DNA from 2 places in the Anaerostipes sp. AF04-45 genome. Region 2 is predicted to be linked to the other one. Evidence: predicted binding sites of a transcription regulator. Region 2 holds the regulator's gene; the other holds the start of a gene.

Region 1 (9,246 bases), on a different contig from region 2:
CGTCAAGCCTTGTTTTATCTTATGTACAGTACTTTTTTCATCTGATCCAGCGACCTTTTCACATCGATCACCTGCTGGTTGGAACTGCCTCTCCATTTGAGAGCGGTGTCCTTTAAATCCTCCTCAAAACGACCGTCTACCAGAACATCGGTATTTTTTACGGCATCCAGAGTACAGACTTCATCCCACAGAAAACCGGTATACATCCATATGGTCTTTTCCGGAAACTTTTCTCTGACCTCTTTTACCAGCTGTCCCACCGGCTCCCGGTTCTCAGGGTGCAGAGGGTCTCCTCCGCTTAACGTCAGACCACTGATATAATTTTTGCCGAGCTCCTTAAACAGTTCTTCTTTTGCTTCCCTGTCAAACTCCAGTCCGCCATGGATATCCCAGGTAACCGGATTGTGGCAGTTTCTGCACTGATGGGTACATCCTGACAGCCATAAGACAACTCTTAATCCGTCCCCATTCAGCATATCGTCCTTTGTAATGTTGTGATACCTCATACTTCCCACCTCTACGCTAATATCATCCACAGTCCCGCCGCTGCAAAGACAAGAAACGGCAGAAGACGCTCTGTCCCAAGTAAAGACACAAATGGCTGCGGTATAAAAATCTCCTTTGGATCTGAAGGGTCCAGGAGTACTTCGGTCTCCCGGCCTTCTGCATATTCTTCTTTTTCCCTGTATTTATACAGCCTGAGAACCGAACTGTACTCAACGCCTTTATATGTATAAGTAAAAACAGGATTTTTCATTTTTAAGTTCAGATAATTGATATATGGTTTCTGTCCGGTGCAAACTGCATGCACTTTCGGAGAATACCGGCGTATCTTCAAAAATTGTTTTACTACAGGCTGAATTAAAATTCCCAAACCAACAATACAAAGTACTGCACCAATATAAACCATAATATCAATCCTTTCTACATCGACTTGCGGTCGGCAATCTCCGCCATCTTTGCGTCATTGAGTCTCGTGTCTCCCTTGACTCTGGAATAAGACAGATAGCCGTTCATTCGGTCGATCTTCGTCAGATTGCTGCTTCCGCAGACCGGACACACGTCCATCTCCAGCTCCTCATGCCCGCAGTCGTCACAGTATGACAGGGATAAATTCACCCCTTCATAGTAGCCAAGGTCCATGGCACGCCTTACCAGTGTCCGTATAGCGTCTTTATTGTAGCTGATCGGATACTTCACATACTGGATCTTTCCGCCGTTGCATTTTTCCCAGAAACGTCCTTCTAAGTTCTGTTTCTCGATCGGTGTCAGGTCTTCAGAAACATGGCAGTGGAAAGAATTGCTCACATATTCCCGGTCAGAGACATTCTCGATCACACCGTACTTCTTTCTGAACTGTTTCACCTGAAGTCCGCAGAGGTTTTCTGCCGGTGTTCCATAAATCGCATACAAATGTCCGTCTTCTTTCTTAAACTTCGTTACCTGGCTGTTAATATATTCAAGGACCTCCAATGCAAATGCGCCGTCCTGGGCAATGGACTTTTTGTTGTGCAGCTGCTGAAGTTCATTGAGCGCCGTGATGCCGAAAGAAGCTGTGGCAGACGCAAGCAAAGGCTTGATCTTGTCGTGAAGGCCCAAATGCCCTCCCAGAAAACCTCCCTCACAGTATGCCAAAGGATTTGTGGATGCTTTCATCTCACCCAAATAATCGTAGGTCCTTCTGTGAAGCTCTCTGATCAGATTCAGGTAATAGTCCAGCACTTCATAGAAGTCACGGCTTTCCTGTTTTGCCTTTGCATAGATCATCGGCAGATGCAGACTTACCGCCCCGATGTTAAAGCGGCCCACAAAGACCGGCTCGTCCTGCTCGTCCAGAGGCTCTGCCCCTCCCTTTTCATACCAGGGGGATAAAAAGGCACGGCAGCCCATCGGGCTTACGATCTTTCCATATCTTTTATACATGTCAGGGACATATCCATCCCCTGTGAGGCTCAGCCAGTCAGGATACATCGTCTTGCTGGAACAGCGGATTCCAGCTTCAAACACATCCTCCAGTTCTCCGCCCGGTCCATGAAGATTTTCATCATAAAGAAATACGATCTTTGGAAACAGCACCGGTTTCTTATGTCCTTCTTTTCCCTGTCCTCTCCTCCTGACATCCAGCATCGTGATCGCTGCCATCTTTGCAAACCGGCCTGTGCCGGTTCCCGCGGTCACTGTGATAAAAGGATAGTCTCCGCGGCTGGAAGAAACACTGTTAAACTTATATTCAAGCCCCTGGAATCCCTGACAGAACTCTTTCTGGACATCTTTCAATGACTCAGCTTCCGCCCGCTCTCTGGAAAGGCCGAGGGCTTCATACTTTTCAATGCCTTTTTCATAAGACTTCTCCGCATAAGGTTCCAGAATCAGTTCAATATTTGGCACCGTAAACCCGCCGTACTGCTGGCTCGCAGCGCTCAGTACGATATCTCCTATGACGTCAAAGGCTACATCCAGCGTCTTTGGTTCATTGTACCAGAGATTCCCCATCTCAAATCCGCCTTTTAACACGGCCTCCACATCGAACAGACAGCAGTTCATCGTATCTCTTCTGGCCGACATATCATGGATATAAATATAACCGTCCCGGCAGGCCTGGATCTCTTCGGTCGTTAAAAAGAACTTCTGATACAGAGACTTGTTCAGCTCATTAAAGATCAGGCTCCGCTTTGTAGACACAAGGGCACTGTCTGTATTGCTGTTCTCTTTGTCTCCTATGTACATGATGGACTGGCTTTTCTTATACACATCATCCAGCATTTCCACAAAATCCTGTTTATAGTTCCGGTAGTCCCGGTAGCTTTTGGCCACGCCGGGATTTACCCTCTCCAGAGCCCCTTCCACTACATTGTGCATCTCCGTAATATGTACTTCTGACTTATTAAGCTCGTCCACTCTCCCATTGACAAACCGGCAGATCTCATCAAGCTCATCTTCCGTAAATTTCACAAGGGCACGGTAGGCGGATTTATTTACTGCCGTCACCACCTTCTGAATATTAAAATCTTCTTTTGTTCCATCTTTCTTTACTACCCGTATCATACTCTCTCCTCCCTGACTGTTCCCAGAGCATCGTCCTGCCTGCGGCATATCCCGCTGAAAGCAGGAGACACCGCAGGCAGGGGACTCTTCGCTATTTTCTTAATCAAATTACTATATATTGTTTAATATGATCTATTATTCTACTATATCTTGTGTGAATGTATCCATCTTACCATCTCATCCGATCCAAGTCAAGACTGATTTCTGTCACTTTCTGCCGTAAATCCTGCCAAGGCTCAGATCCTTGGGCTTTTTCACTTTTGGGGAACTTTCAATGCCTTTGACCATGTATTCACCAAATGAGACAGGCAGATCTTTCTCGATCGAAAAAAGCTCTTTTAACTGTTTTTTACTTTTAAGAATCAGCACGGATTTTGCGATTTCTGAATGATCTAAAAGCTCCTCTATCATAGTATCATCAATCTGTCCGTTGGTAAATACGATCACCTTTAAATGCCCGAAGTTTAATTTTTTCGGCTGAGTTTGCTCAAAACTTTGATTTGTCTCATTAAAAGACCTGCCTGAGTAAACCACAGACTTGGACGGCACTTTCGTTCCCTGATTGTCCTGAGCCTTGGAAAAATCTGCACAGGAATAATCGATCAGATACCCGTTCTCTGTCTTTTCAATGCCCATTGCCAAAACATAACTGCTGTCCTCGATGTCCCCGGCTTCTTTGCAGCCCGTAAGTGCCGCTGCAGTGACTGCGGCCATCAAAAGGCTAATGATGATCTTTTTCATGAGTGCCTCCTCTCCGTTCCAGCCAAAACAAAACTGCCGGAATTAAAATTCCCAGCAATAGATTAGCAAAAAGGAACACAGAAATATAATTTTCCCAAAGACGGACCATGGGGATCAGAAATCCGGTGATTAAAAACAGTCCGCCGTAGGAAATCCATCTGCCCCATTTCTTTTTTCCCGCAAATGTGTTTTCAAAACTCCAGTTTCCATAGAACAGGTATCCGCTCAGCACACAAAAAACTCCAACAATCCAGAATGCGATCAGAAAAATGTCCAGCCTTGCCATGATCCCCCCTGGCATTGCTACATTCTGTGCCATGGAGATCACCGGAAACGGGTCCCTCCTGATCATCTGAAGCCCCAGGCTTCCCGCCGTGGCGGCAAACACTCCCGCCGATAAAATTATGATTCCGAGCAGTGTCTTTTTATTCATTCCCTTTTCCTTCATATGCCCCTGATAAAACCACACCAGTTCCATAGGATGAAACAGTGCGAGCACATACAATCCGCCCACCGCCAGGTTCTTCGGTTCAAACTGCCGGATCAGAAAGGGTTTCACAGAAAACTCCGTCATGCTGAGAAGAAGGATAAAAATAAATGGGATCAGAATAAACCAGAACAGCCCTTCCATGACTCTTGCCCTGTCGTCCAGCCCCTCTCCGTTCATCCGGAAAGCCAGAAAAATAACCGGCAGCCCGATCCAGTAAATATTCATATACGGAAGCAGGAACACTCTGGCCAAGAGCAGCATGTATGCATAAAAAAATGCAGCGTTTATAAAAAATCTCACATAATAGAGAAAGGAAATCACCCGGTGTTTTTTTAATACTTCTTCCATAGTCAGACTGCCTTCTGCTTTTTGTACAAGCCATGGATAGCAGACTGCGGCAATGGCTCCAAGGAGTACCGTATAAAGCCCTGTTTCACCAGATTTCAGGGCAGCTGCCTGGGGAAGGAACATGCCCACTCCGCAGAAGGTTTCCAGAAGAAAGATCCTGCTTCCCTGCTTTTTAGAAATTTCAAGATTCGCCGTCCACATGATGTTTCCTCCTTCCCTGACGTTTTTTCGCCCCGTCCTTCGTAAACCATGGCCTGAAGATCATACGCCTGATAGGCATCCGCACCATATAGTCCTCCCAGGGGTCCGTCTCTTCCACCGTGGCTGATACGGTCGGAAACAGATACGGGATCCCATAGCTCTGAAGCTTCATTAAATGGATCGCAATCGCAAGGAATCCGAGAAAGAATCCATAAAGCCCCCATATCGCACAGACAAGCATAATAGAAAATCTCAATAGCCGGAACACCCCTGAAAAGCTCTCATTTGGTATAGAAAACGACGCGATGGCTGTAAAGGCTACAACAATTACCACGATTGTGCTGACAATATTAGCGTCAACCGCCGCCTGTCCTACGATCAGACCTCCTACAATTCCTATGGTGCCGCCCAGCTGTCCAGGCAGACGGATACCCGCTTCCCTTAAAAGTTCAAACGCAAGTTCCAAAAGCAGTACTTCCACAACCACAGGGAAAGGCACTCCCTCCCTGGCTGACACAATGGACAGCATAAATGGTGTGGGAAGAATCTCGGGATGATAATTTGCAATGGCAATATAAAATCCCGGCAGCCCAATGGCAATAAAAGAAGAAATGTATCGAAGGATTCTGGCAAATGTGGCAACTTCCCACCGGTTATAGTAATCATCACTGGCCTGAAAGAAAATGTTCAGTGTCACCGGCAGCACAATGACCTCCGGAGAATTATCCACCACGAGCACAATTCTTCCCTCCATGAGTCCGCTTGCCGCTTTGTCCGGTCTCTGAGTCAGCTGATACTGGGGAAACGGAGATTTGCTGTCCTGCTCCATGAGCTGTTCCAGCATTCCGCTGTCAAAAATTCCGTCAATATTCAGTTCATCCAACTGTTTTTTTATTTCTTTTACTACCTCATCTTTGGCCAGATCTTCAATATACATAAGCGCTACATCTGTTTTGCTCCTTGTTCCGATCCTGAGCTGGACAACCTTCATTCTCGTATCCCTGACCCGCCTTCGGATCAGAGCCGTGTTGGTCCTGAGGCTTTCATTAAAACTGTCCTTCGGACCGATCATGGCTACTTCCCTGTCAGCTTCCTGCACTCCTCTGGTAGGGAAAAACTTGCTGGATATAAAAATTCCCTGATCAAGCCCGTCAAAAAACAGTACCGTATCTCCTGATAAAACGGCCGTGACAACTTCATCCATGGTCGTGACCATCTTCCGGTCTGCACTCTCAATGACCCAGGAGGTCACAGACTCTTTCAGAGGGTGAAGAGGGTCTGTGAGGAGAGGTTCCAATACATTTTCCTGGATCATGTCAGCTTTGGCAAGACCGTCCGTGTAGATCACATACATTCCTGTGTTTTTTTTCTTCCCAACGTAAAACTTCTTTTTTACAATATCATTGCAGTCTGAAAATACCGCTTCGAGATATGCAATATTCTGCTCCAGATCCTTTGATATTTTACCTTTCATTTTGTGATTTTTATCATGAAATCGATCCATTTTTTCACACCACCTTTGAAAGTAGTATGAGCAAAAAAAAGAACTCTATGCGCACGCACAGAGTTCTGTCTGAAAGTCCACGGACCTATTTTTCTTCTTCCTGGATCTTTTTGATTACCGTCTCTTCCTGATTGTCGATATGACGTTTCATGATCTCTTTCGCTCTCTCTTTGTTGCCTGCGAACATGGCTTCCACCAGTTCCTCGTGTTCTTTGAGAAGAACCGCATGATATGCCGTATCCTTGACATATTCCAGACGGTAGCGGTAAATCTGTTCTCTCAGATTATTGATGATCTGGATCAGCCGCTTATTTTGAGTCGCCTCAAAGACGGCATCATGAAATTCCACATCACAGTCTGCGATCTTAGGATTATCATCCGTCTGGATCGCCTCACGGAAATTGTCCAGGGCTTCCTGAATCTTCTCTCTGGAACCATCATCCAGGCGCTCCGTGGCAAGTCCTGCCGCCAGTTCTTCGAGAGAGCTTCTCACTTCCAGGACATCTCTTAAATCTTTTTCCGTGATGCGGGCTACTTCCGCGCCCTTTCTCGGAATCATGACGACCAGACCCTCAAGCTCCAGCTTCCTTATGGCTTCCCTGACCGGGGTACGGCTGACTCCGAGACGGTTTGCCAGGGCAATCTCCATCAAACGCTCTCCGGGTACAAACTCTCCGGTAATGATTGCCTGTCTGAGTGTATTAAACACCACATCCCTCAGCGGCAGATATTCATTGACGTTCACTTTTAATTTATCACTGCTCATCTTTCGTTCCCTCCAATTATGATTCTCTATTGACCGGCGCTACCACATAGGCCTGCTTCACATCTTCAAAAGATCTTAGATTGGAAAGGGCTCTCTGCGCCTTTTCCTCTGAAGCAAATATTCCAAATACCGTCGGTCCGCTCCCGCTCATGAGTGCACTCTCGGCGCCCTGTTTCAGCAGGAACTCTTTGATCTCATGGATCACAGGGTATCTTGGTATGGTGACTGTCTCCAGAACATTTTCCATCCTCCCCGTGATCCCCTTCAAATCCTGATTTTCAATGGCAGATATCATTCCTGTAATATCCGGGTGTGATAAAAGGCCCGGCACGTCCAGATTCTCATACACAGTTTTCGTGGACACACTGACCCCAGGCTTGGCGATCAGTATATGGCAGTCCGGCACAGGAGGCAGCTTTGTAAGCTTTTCTCCAATCCCTTCTGCCAGTGCGGTTCCTCCTATGACACAATAAGGCACATCCGCTCCCAGCCCGGCTCCGATCTCACACAGTTCCTCTTTCTTAAGTCCAAGTTCAAACAGCCGGTTCATTCCTCTCAGTGCTGCGGCACAGTCAGAGCTTCCGCCCGCCATGCCTGCGGCGATAGGGATACGCTTTTCCAGATACGCTTCCACGCCGCTTTTGATTGAATACTTTTTCTTTACGGCTGCAATGGCCTGACAGACAAGATTCTGTTCATTGACCGGAAGAAATCTAAGATTGGCGGAAAGTGTAACGGAATCACCGGAAGTCTTTTTAAGCTCCAGCCGGTCAAAAAGACCCACCGTCTGCATGATCATCCTTACTTCATGATACCCGTCATCTCTCCGCCTTACTACATCCAGCCCTAAATTTACTTTTCCATAAGCTTTCAGAACTACCTTTTTCATCTGTACTCCTCACTGTCTCCTACCGCTGAAACTTAGTATTGTATACAGAACATTATAGTATTGTTCCTATAAAAATGCAATCCTATTTATCAATTCCATCCAATTTCTTTGACAATTAACAGTTTATCACCCGGCTTTACTTCCTCAATACCCTCATTTTGATCGCGGATATCGTCAACGGTAGTAAAATAACGTTTTGCTATGGACCACAGAGTATCTCCGTCCTTCACGATATATCCGACGATTCCCGGGATCTTCTGCAGTTCTTCATAATCCAAAGGCTGCTCAGCAACATTTGTCATGATCTTTTCTGCTTTTTTGTGGAAAGAGATGAAGTCAAATATCACATTTGCTTTAATCTCGATCTCATCCCCTTCCGTCGGTGTGGCGCTGATATGATCCAGCATAACATCCAGCTGATAATCGTCCTCTTTCATCAGACCCTTAGCCTCAATAAAGTAAGAGAACGGTTCCATGTAGGAACTGCTCATCACCGGGTTCTGGTCCTCACTGGACAAAAACAGAACATCTGCCATTAGGACACCCTCCACCTGGAGCCCCTGCTCTTTGACTTCCACATCGTCTATATTGCAGCTTCCTTTCACAGAAAGCACCTGCAAAAGTTTTCCCGGCTCCTGCTCGATGGAAAAACGCTTCGCCATCTTCATCGTAGCCTGATTTTTTCCAATCAGAGATTCAAATGCAAAGTCTTTGTATTCCGGCACCAGTGTTTTTTTCATTGTATAGCAGTCTCCCACATAAGACAGCACCTGATCTTCGTAGACTTTAATATCACACTCTAGAGTTGCGTCAACCGATACCACTCTCTCTTCTCCGTCCACGTCCGGACGAATCTCCAGCTGATGGTTTCCAAGGGAAATGTGGATCTTGCCGATCATTCCCGGTGCACATTCATAACACTCCAGCTCTGTATGCAGCGGGATCTCCCATCTTGCATACTGGACCGGAAGCTGTTCATCCTCTCCGAGATATAAGATAAACACATGCATATCACCCTGTATGTCGATGCTGTGGTCTTTTAATTTTCCCTGTACATTCTCAAGCTCCACCTGGCTCCAGAGTATCTCATAGATGTTGGATTTATTGGCCGGCAGCACCAGTTCCTCTTTCATTCTGGCAATATCCTTTTTATTGACGATCAGGTCTGTCACCTGGACTTCCTTTTTCAGGGAAGATATTCCGTCGCCCAGAACATCGATAATGCCTTCCTCTTTAATCTCCTCGTTGACATGGAGGGTCAG
Region 2 (9,246 bases):
TCCAAGCTCCGTCATATACAGATTCTTCTTTTCCTTAACCACATACCTTCTGGCAATGATCGTCGATATGGTAGGAGCATACGTACTCGGCCGTCCGATACCCTGTTCTTCCAGGGTGCGGACAAGGGTTGCTTCCGTGTAGTGGGCCGGCGGCTGTGTAAAATGTTGTTTATGGTCAAACTCTTTTAACTTCAGTTCCGTGGAAGTATCAATACTTTTCAGTATGACATTTCCTTTTGATTTCTCATTGTCGATGTTGTACACAGTCAAAAATCCGTCAAAAACGATCTTGGATGCGGAGGCATTGAAACGGTATCCGTTGGCATCGATCTTTACGGATGTGGTCTCATACTTGGCTGCACTCATGCGGCTCGCCATAAACCGGTTCCAGATCAGCTGATAAAGCCTGAACTGGTCTCTGGAAAGCTGTTCTTTCAGGCTCGCCGGAGTATTTTCGATGTAAGTTGGACGAATCGCTTCATGGGCATCCTGTACATTTTTGCCGTCCTTTTTTGAAACTTGTCCGTTTCCGACAAAATCACTTCCATAAGTTTCGGAGATAAACTCTCTGGCATTTTTATCTGCCTCTTCCGAAATCCTTGTGGAGTCTGTACGAAGATAAGTAATCAATCCCACGGTGCCTTTCCCTTTAATGTCCACACCTTCATACAGCTGCTGGGCAATCCTCATGGTCTTTGCTGTCGGAAAATTCAGTTTGCTGGATGCATCCTGCTGCATCGTGCTGGTCGTAAACGGAAGCGGTGCTTTCTTGATACGCTCCCCTGTCTTTACGCTGTCAACATGAAACTCGGCTCCTTCCAATTCCGCAAGGATCTTGTTCAGCTGTTCTTCATTCTTAATCTCGATTTTCCCGTCTTTGTCACCGGCAAACTTGGCCTCCAGAGGCTTTTTGCTCCCTTTCACATTCAGGAAAGCATCCAGTGACCAGTATTCTTCCGGTATGAAAGCGCTGATCTCTTCTTCCCGGTCACAGATCAGGCGAAGAGCCACAGACTGTACCCGTCCTGCGCTCAATCCCCTCTTGATCTTTGCCCATAAAAGAGGACTGATCTTATACCCCACAATCCGGTCCAGGACACGCCTCGCCTGCTGGGCATCCACCAGGTCCATGTCAATCTCTCTCGCATGCTTTAAGGATTCCTTGACTGCATTCTTGGTGATCTCATTGAATGTGATACGGCTGCATTTTTTGTTCTCCAGTTTCAGCGCATAATAAAGATGCCATGAAATTGCTTCCCCCTCCCGGTCAGGGTCAGTCGCGAGATAAACTTTATCGGCCTTCTTCACTTCTTTTCTCAGTGCCGCCAATACTTCTCCCTTGCCCCGGATCGTAATATATTTTGGTTCAAAATTATGTTCCAGGTCGATTCCCATCGTACTCTTGGGGAGATCCCTCACATGACCGTTGGATGCAATGACTGTATAATTTTTCCCTAAAAATTTATTGATCGTCTTTGCTTTCGCTGGTGATTCTACAATTACTAAGTATTTTGGCATTTTTGCACCTCTTAATTATATTTTTATTATGTAATAATTTTTCAGTATTTCCTCTGCCAACCCCTGCCTCTTTAAATAGTATAAGGATGTCACAGTCTCTGTGACCGGCAGTCTTGCCTCCGAAGCTATCTGTTCCAGGCATTTGGGTTCCAAACTCAAAACATCATACACCATTTTTTCACCTCTAGCAAGTGAATTTTTATCAAATTGACAGACATTATGTGAAAATACTCTGAATTTTGGAAATTCATTTAAGATATCTTCGGGACCGGAAACCAGCTTGGCGCCTTGCTGGATCAGGCGGTGGCAGCCCCTTGATACATCACTCGTCACATTGCCCGGAAGTGCAAAAATTTCTTTATTTTGTTCCAATCCGCAGTCCGCTGTGATCAGAGATCCGCTTTTCTCTCTGGCCTCTACTACAAAGATTCCGTCGGAAAGTCCGCTGATGATCCTGTTCCTCTGCGGAAAGAGAAAAGAAAACGGCTCTACACCGGGACCATACTCAGAATAGATCACCCCCTGTTTCTCCACATCGGCGAAGAGTTTTTGATGAACTTTCGGATAGATCCGGTCAATCCCGCATCCCAAAACACCTGCCGTCGGCGCGCCTGCATCCAGGGCTCCCCTGTGAGAAGCTCCGTCGATTCCCCTGGCCATGCCGCTGACGATCAGAACACCTCTCCCGGACAGCTCCTTCGCAAAATATCCTGCCATCTCTCTTCCATATAAAGTACAGGATCTGGCCCCTACCATTGCGATGACCAGCCTTGATTCTCTCGGCCTGCCTTTTCTAAAAATCCCGAACGGATAGTCATAAATCTGTTTAAGCCGCTGCGGATAATCGGGTTCTTTCCATATAATATAGTCTGTTTTCTGCTTTTTTAACTCCTCGTACTTCTTACAGATATAAGATTCATCTCTTGTCTCAAGAAAAAGCCGGTACTGTCTTTTATTAAGAAATGATTTTGCAGTCTCTTCATTAAGTTTCCTGAGTTCTTCCGGGTGAAGAACGGCAGAAAGAATCTTACCCTGCGTCTTCCGGTTTATCTCAAGAAGCGACGTAAACCAAAACCACGAAAGCTTTTCATTCATACCCCACAGCCTCCGATAAAAACTCCATATTGCGCAGAGACAGTGCCTCTATAAGATGTCCCTCTCCTATCCCGCTTTGCTGCTCCATTCCGGCAATCGTTTTTGCTGTCCTCACAATCTTATGAATACCCCGCATTGAAATATGATGTTTCTTTTGTTCTTCTTTCAAAATTTTTTGGCTTTCTTTATTCAGAGGACAAATTTTTTCTATATCCTCTCCCTGTATCTGACTAAAATAAGAATACGGAGTATCCGAGAGTTCTCTCTGTTCCTCCCTGATATGCTCTAAGACCCTGCTGCGGATAACAGCCGAAGTTTCCGTCTCAGCGTCCATTTTCTTTGCCTCCTGTCCAACTGTAAGGATCAGGTCAAAACGGTCCAGTACGGGACCGGAAAGTCTGTGATAATAGGACCGCTTTTGACCCGCGCTGCACCGGCATGCCTCCGGAGTGAAGCTGTTGCCGCATGGACACGGGTTCATGGCCGCTGCAAGTAAAAAGTCCGCAGGCATGGTATAGTCTCTCCCAAGCCTGTTTAAAATAATCTGCTTATCTTCCAGTGGCTGTCTCAGTGCTTCAATGCATTTGGCGTCAAACTGTGCCAGTTCATCCAAAAACAGCACACCTTTGTGGGCAAGTGTGATCTCTCCGACTTTTGGAACCGCTCCCCCACCGATCAGCGCTCCTCTGGATATGGAAGAATGGGGTTTTCGGAAAGGCGGGCAAAAATCCCCTGCATCCCTGTGGATTCCTGCCGCCTGATAGAGAGCCTGCACCTCCAGGTATTCGTCCTCAGATAAACTATTCATAATAGAAGGAATCCGTTCCAGGGCCATAGTTTTGCCGCATCCCGGAGCTCCGATCAGAAGAATGTGATGTCTCCCGGTCACGGCGATCTCCAGAGCTCTTTTTAAGAGAGGCTGCCCTTTTATTTCCGAAAAATCAAGACACTGGCTGTTTAGAATTATCCTTTTTTTCTGAAAATGGTATGGAAGCACACACCCGTTTCTGAAATAGTCCACAGCATCGGAGAGATGTTTTACCGGAACCAATTCCACATCTTTCATATATACAAGAGATTCCATATCATCATAGGGAACCATAAACCGCCGGATGCCCTGCTTTTTTCCTTCCATGATGATGGGCAGGCACTGTCTGATCCCATGGACACTGCCGTCCAGTCCCAGCTCTCCCAGGAGGCAGATAGGCGGTTCTTTAGTAAATGGAATATAGTTGAGACCGGCCATAACGGCCGCTGCGATGGGAAGATCAAATGCAGTTCCTGTCTTTCTGATATCGGCAGGAGATAGATTAACGGTAACTTTCATCGGAGGGAGCGGACAGCCCAGAGCCCGCAGCGCGGATTCCACCCTGTGCCTGGATTCTTTTGCTTCATTAGAAAGGCGGCCTACCATAGTAAAGTATGGGAGACCGCTTCTTAATTCCGCTTCGACCTGAATGATACAGCCTGCGGCGCCTGAGACAATGCCGCTTAGCATCGAACAAAACATAAAGCCTCCTTCTTTCCCGGAAGCCTCTCAGCTAACAATATACTGTATCTTATCATATTTTCTAAATTTTTACAACTATTTCAGCAATTTTTTTAGTTCACTCATAAAGGTGTTCACATCTTTGAACTCTCTGTATATAGCGGCAAATCTTACATATGCCACCTCATTCAGTTCCTTCAGCTTGTCCATGACGATCTCTCCGATCAGGGAACTCTCCACCTCGCGCTGTCCGAGATTATAGATCTTTGTCTCGATCTCATCTACGATCTGATCGATCTGTCCCATGGATATAGGCAGTTTGTGGCAGGACTGTACGATACCCGCCTTGATCTTGGAGCGGTCATACATCTGTCTGGTCTTGTCCTTTTTGATCACAGACAGCGGTTCTGTCTCGATCTTTTCATAGGTCGTGAAACGCTTGCTGCAGTCGTCACACTGTCTTCTTCTCCTTATGGAGTTATTGTCTTCCGAATGTCTGGAATCAATGACTCTGGAATTTTCACTTCCGCAATAAGGGCACCTCATTTTTCTACCTCCCGGGCTATGCTTTTCTTTGTACTCTTTTGAGAGGCAGATCATGTCTGCCTCAAGATTTTCCATTCGTTAAAGGAAGTATATCATTTTTTCCAGATCACTTCAAACATTCTTTTTCATTAATATCCACCAATACAGTGTCACAGCCGATTCGAATGATCTTCTTATATGGAATATAATAAAACTCACCTTTTGTAAAGCACAGGATCTTTGTCGCTTTTGGAACGATCAGGCATAAAATCTGACCTGACGCCGGGTCAAACTCCAGATCGATGACACATCCCAGTTTATCTCCGGTCCGGCAGTTGATCACATCCTTTTCCCTTAACTCTAAAAACTTCATGAAACGCCACCCCAGAAAAATAGTTATAATAGTGTATGCACCAGGAAATAAAGTGTGACAAAAAGGCTGTATCCTCCAGTCAGATACAGCCTAATGATCTTTCTATCATTCACTTTATTATACCGTAATGATTTTTTTCGGACACTTTTTGGCACAGAGTCCGCAGTTGACACATTTCTCATAATCAATATGAGCAATATTATTTTCTACCGTAATCGCTCCAAGCTTACATTCCTTCGCACAAAGTCCGCAGCCGATGCATCCGGCTTTGCACACAGACATGACGTCTTTTCCCTTGTCTTTAGAATTACACTGTACTAAATGTTTCTTGTCATAAGGAACCAGTTCAATGAGTCCCTTCGGGCAGATATCGGTACATTTTCCGCAGCCGATGCACGCTTCTTTGTCAACATAGGCAATCCCGTTGACGATGGAAATTGCATTCTCAGGGCAGACCTGAGCGCAGCTTCCGAATCCCATACATCCGAAAGAGCAGGCCTTCGGCCCTTCTCCGGGCACATTCATCGCTTCCACACAGCTCATCTGTCCTGTATATTCGTATTTATTTGATGCTTTCTCACAGGTTCCTGCACACTTTACGAATGCCACCTGTTTTACGAAATCACCGGCTTCCACACCCATGATGGCACCGATTTTTTCTGCCGCTGAAGGCCCGCCTACCGGACAGGCATTGACCGCAGCTTCTCCGTTTGCGATCGCTTTTGCAAGCCCGTCACATCCGGCGTATCCGCATCCTCCGCAGTTATTGCCGGGAAGTTCTGCTCGGACTGCTACTTCTTTTTCATTGACCGGAACCTTAAACTTCTCAGAAGCGATTCCTAAAAGAATAGCAATGACCAAACCAATTCCTCCGACCACGACGGCCGCGAGAATAATTGCTGTAATATCCATTTATGCTACCTCCCTATATGATTCCTGAGAATCCAAAGAAAGCGATAGCCATCAGACCTGCCGTGACAAGAGTGATCGGCATTCCTTTGAAAGATTCCGGGATGTTGTTGTATTCTAGTTTCTCGCGGATACCGGCCAAGATCACGATGGCGATGGTAAATCCGACAGCCACTCCAAATCCGTTGACTACACTGGTAATAAAGTTGTAATCATACTGAACGTTATTCAATGCAACACCGAGCACCGCACAGTTGGTAGTGATCAGCGGAAGATATACGCCTAAAGACTCATAGAGAGCCGGCATAGATTTCTTTAAAAACATTTCCACGAACTGCACCAATGCCGCAATGACAAGAATAAATGCTATCGTCTGAAGATATTCCAGATGAAACGGCACGAGTATGCCAGCATAAACGAAATAGGTAACCGCTGAGGCGATCGTGATGACGAAAATAACCGCAGCGCCCATTCCGCCGGCGGTCTCTACCTTCTTGGATACACCAAGGAAAGGACAAAGGCCTAAGAACTGGCTCAATACTACGTTATTAACTAATGCCGCACCGATTGCGACTAATAATAAATTTGACATTGTTCATCCCCCCTATTTGTCGTCCACACTGTTATCAAAAAACCGGCTTCCGCAGGCACCGTTTCCGCAGCTTGCACAGTCGCCGCATCCGGAAGCCTGAGACTCTCCTGCTTTTTTCGGTTTCTTGTTTCTTACCTTATTCTGAACTGCAACAAGGCAGGCCAGGACAAAGAATGCTCCGGGAGCCAGGATAAAGATCGTAATCGGCTCATAAGCAGCCGGCATGATCTTTGCGCCAAAGATCGTACCTGCACCGAGGAGTTCACGGAAGGCTCCGATCACAGTCAGTGCAACAGTAAATCCAAGGCCCATTCCGACACCGTCGAAGAAAGAGAGCACTGCCCCGTTCTTAGATGCAAAGGATTCTGCGCGTCCCAGGATAATACAGTTTACTACGATCAAAGGAATGTAGATTCCAAGGCTTGCATTCAGTGACGGCACATATCCCTGCAAAAGGAACTGCACTACCGTTACGAGAGATGCAATAATGACAATATAGCCCGGAATACGGACTCTGTCAGGTATAATATTTCTCATGAGTCCAATGATCAGATTGGAAAACATTAAAACGGCCGTAGTGGAAAGTCCCATTCCTGCCCCGTTGATGGCGGATGTGGTTACCGCGAGGGTAGGACACATACCGAGCATTAAGACGAAAGTAGGATTTTCTTTGACAATACCGTTGATCAAACGTTCTATCGGATTACTTTTCATCTCAATTACCTCCTTTCAATGTATCCATTAAAGCAACACAGCTGTTGACTCCGCTTGTCACCGCACGGCTGGTGATCGTAGCGCCGCTGATGGCATCGACCTTTGCGTCGTCGCTCTTGCCGGAACCGTCTTTTACGACTTCAAACTGCTTTGCTTTTTTATTGTTAAAGTTGCTCTTGAACTCCTCTTCTTTTGCCTTCATACCAAGGCCCGCGGTCTCATTGATCGTCAGAGTCTCATATCCGTTGACCGTACCGTCATTTTTGACGCCGACAGAGAGAGTGATATCTCCGCCGTATCCGTCAGGGTTTGTCACGGAGAATACATATCCAAGACCTTTTCCGTCCTTATCTACTGCTTTGGCAATCTCACTGACCGTATTCTGGCCCAGATTCTTTGCCTTTAAAGCTTTGTTTATCTCTTTTTTATCAAGTTTCACTGCCTCAAAACGGTCTGCGTCTTTGAACACAGCCTTGTATGCTTCCTGTTTTGTCTTTTCTTCCTGCTTTGCAATCGGATCTTTGGTCACGTTGTAAACGAATCCAAGGATCAGTCCGGCAGCCAGAGTGATGATAAATAATTTAATACAGTCATTTACTAAACTTTTATTCATTGTCTTTGCCTCCTTTTGCCTTCACAATTCCAAACGGAGTCGGAACCGTAATCTTTTCAATCAGAGGAACAACCAGGTTCGCAATGATAATAGAGTAAGAAACTCCCTCTGCCATCGGTCCGAACAGTCGGAAAATACCGGTCAGCAGTCCGCAGAGGACGCCGAAGATGATCTTTCCTCTGGAAGTGATCGGTGAAGTTACATAGTCCGTTGCCATGAAGATCGCACCGAGCATCAAACCGCCGGAAAAAATCTCAGACGCCATGTAGGTGAGATCGAAGCCATGTCCTCCAAAAAGCAGTACGAAGACAGCCACCGTCGCCACATAGATGCATGGGATCAGCGGTGAGATCACTTTCTTTAATACCAGGTAGGCTCCTCCCAGGAGGAGAAGGACGGCGGATGTCTCTCCGATCGTTCCGGGGATGAATCCTGTAAAGACACTTCCCAGGTCTACACTCTTTCCCGCCTTCAGCAGTGCAAGAGGAGTCGCAGTGGTGACACCGTCATATGTAAATGTTGTCATTCTTGCCGCGAAAGAGATCATCAGAAAACAGCGGGCTCCCAATGCCGGGTTCATAAAATTCTGTCCCAGGCCGCCGAAAACCTGTTTTACGACAATGATGGCAAACAGGCCGCCCAGCACCGGCATCCATAAAGGAACACCTGCCGGCAGGTTCAGTGCAAGCAGGAGTCCGGTCACAGCCGCGCTCAGATCGCTTACCGATACTTTTTGTTTCATTAACTTCTGATATATATACTCAGCAGCCACACAGGTGACAATGGAGACCGCAATGGTCACAGCCGCAGATGCACCGAAGATATAGATACCAAAAACTGTGGCCGGGAGTAATGCAAGGATTACATCCAGCATAATGCTTTGTGTTGAGCTTTTGTCCCTTACGTGCGGGTTTGCTGAAACACGATATAATGTTTCGTTCATATGTACCTCTCCTTTACTTCTTTCTACGATTTGCCAAGACCTGTTTGCGTCCTGTCTTCATTGACTGTGCCAGGTTTCTCTTCGCCGGACAGATAAAAGAACAGCATCCGCATTCCACACACTCATCGCCATGGAGAGCTTCAAATGCTTCAAAGTTATTGTTATCTGCCAGTACGGACAGTCTCGCCGGCATTAACTTCTGAGGACAGACGCTGACACATCGCCCGCAGTTGATACAGTTGCTCGGCTCTACGGCAGACACCGGGTCCTTTGTAAATGCCAGCAGAGAAGAAAATGTTTTGACTGCCGGAACATCAGTAGTAAACATAGCCATTCCCATCATCGGACCTCCGGAAATCACCTTTTCAGGCTGCCCCTTAAATCCGCCGGCTGCTTCGATCAGCTCGCTGACATTCGTTCCGGTGCGCACTAAAAGATTCTTCGGACTTTCTATGGCGTCTCCTGTCACTGTCAC

The links. Region 2 encodes NrdR, which represses ribonucleotide reductase genes. Its sites were predicted from a motif close to CACAANATNTTGTG; they were not measured.
Region 1: a site for NrdR is predicted at 3,187-3,200, ahead of nrdD (anaerobic ribonucleoside-triphosphate reductase). Genes of this name have one in related genera too.

What each region holds. Positions count from the first base shown of each region.
Region 1 is NZ_QTXQ01000003.1:290,861-300,106, forward strand. It holds gene nrdG (anaerobic ribonucleoside-triphosphate reductase activating protein) at 15-506, opposite strand; gene DWV34_RS06430 (hypothetical protein) at 518-910, opposite strand; gene nrdD (anaerobic ribonucleoside-triphosphate reductase) at 925-3,045, opposite strand; gene DWV34_RS06440 (Ger(x)C family spore germination protein) at 3,253-3,786, opposite strand; gene DWV34_RS06445 (GerAB/ArcD/ProY family transporter) at 3,767-4,825, opposite strand; gene DWV34_RS06450 (spore germination protein) at 4,806-6,329, opposite strand; gene DWV34_RS06455 (GntR family transcriptional regulator) at 6,415-7,095, opposite strand; gene ispE (4-(cytidine 5'-diphospho)-2-C-methyl-D-erythritol kinase) at 7,112-7,984, opposite strand; gene DWV34_RS06465 (DUF3794 and LysM peptidoglycan-binding domain-containing protein) at 8,074-9,246, opposite strand, start outside.
Region 2 is NZ_QTXQ01000017.1:17,922-27,167, reverse strand. It holds gene topA (type I DNA topoisomerase) at 1-1,518, opposite strand, end outside; gene dprA (DNA-processing protein DprA) at 1,534-2,613, opposite strand; gene DWV34_RS16445 (YifB family Mg chelatase-like AAA ATPase) at 2,606-4,123, opposite strand; gene nrdR (transcriptional regulator NrdR) at 4,199-4,648, opposite strand; gene DWV34_RS16435 (YlmC/YmxH family sporulation protein) at 4,755-5,000, opposite strand; gene DWV34_RS16430 (RnfABCDGE type electron transport complex subunit B) at 5,118-5,912, opposite strand; gene rsxA (electron transport complex subunit RsxA) at 5,926-6,501, opposite strand; gene rsxE (electron transport complex subunit RsxE) at 6,514-7,215, opposite strand; gene DWV34_RS16415 (RnfABCDGE type electron transport complex subunit G) at 7,217-7,828, opposite strand; gene DWV34_RS16410 (RnfABCDGE type electron transport complex subunit D) at 7,821-8,771, opposite strand; gene rsxC (electron transport complex subunit RsxC) at 8,785-9,246, opposite strand, start outside.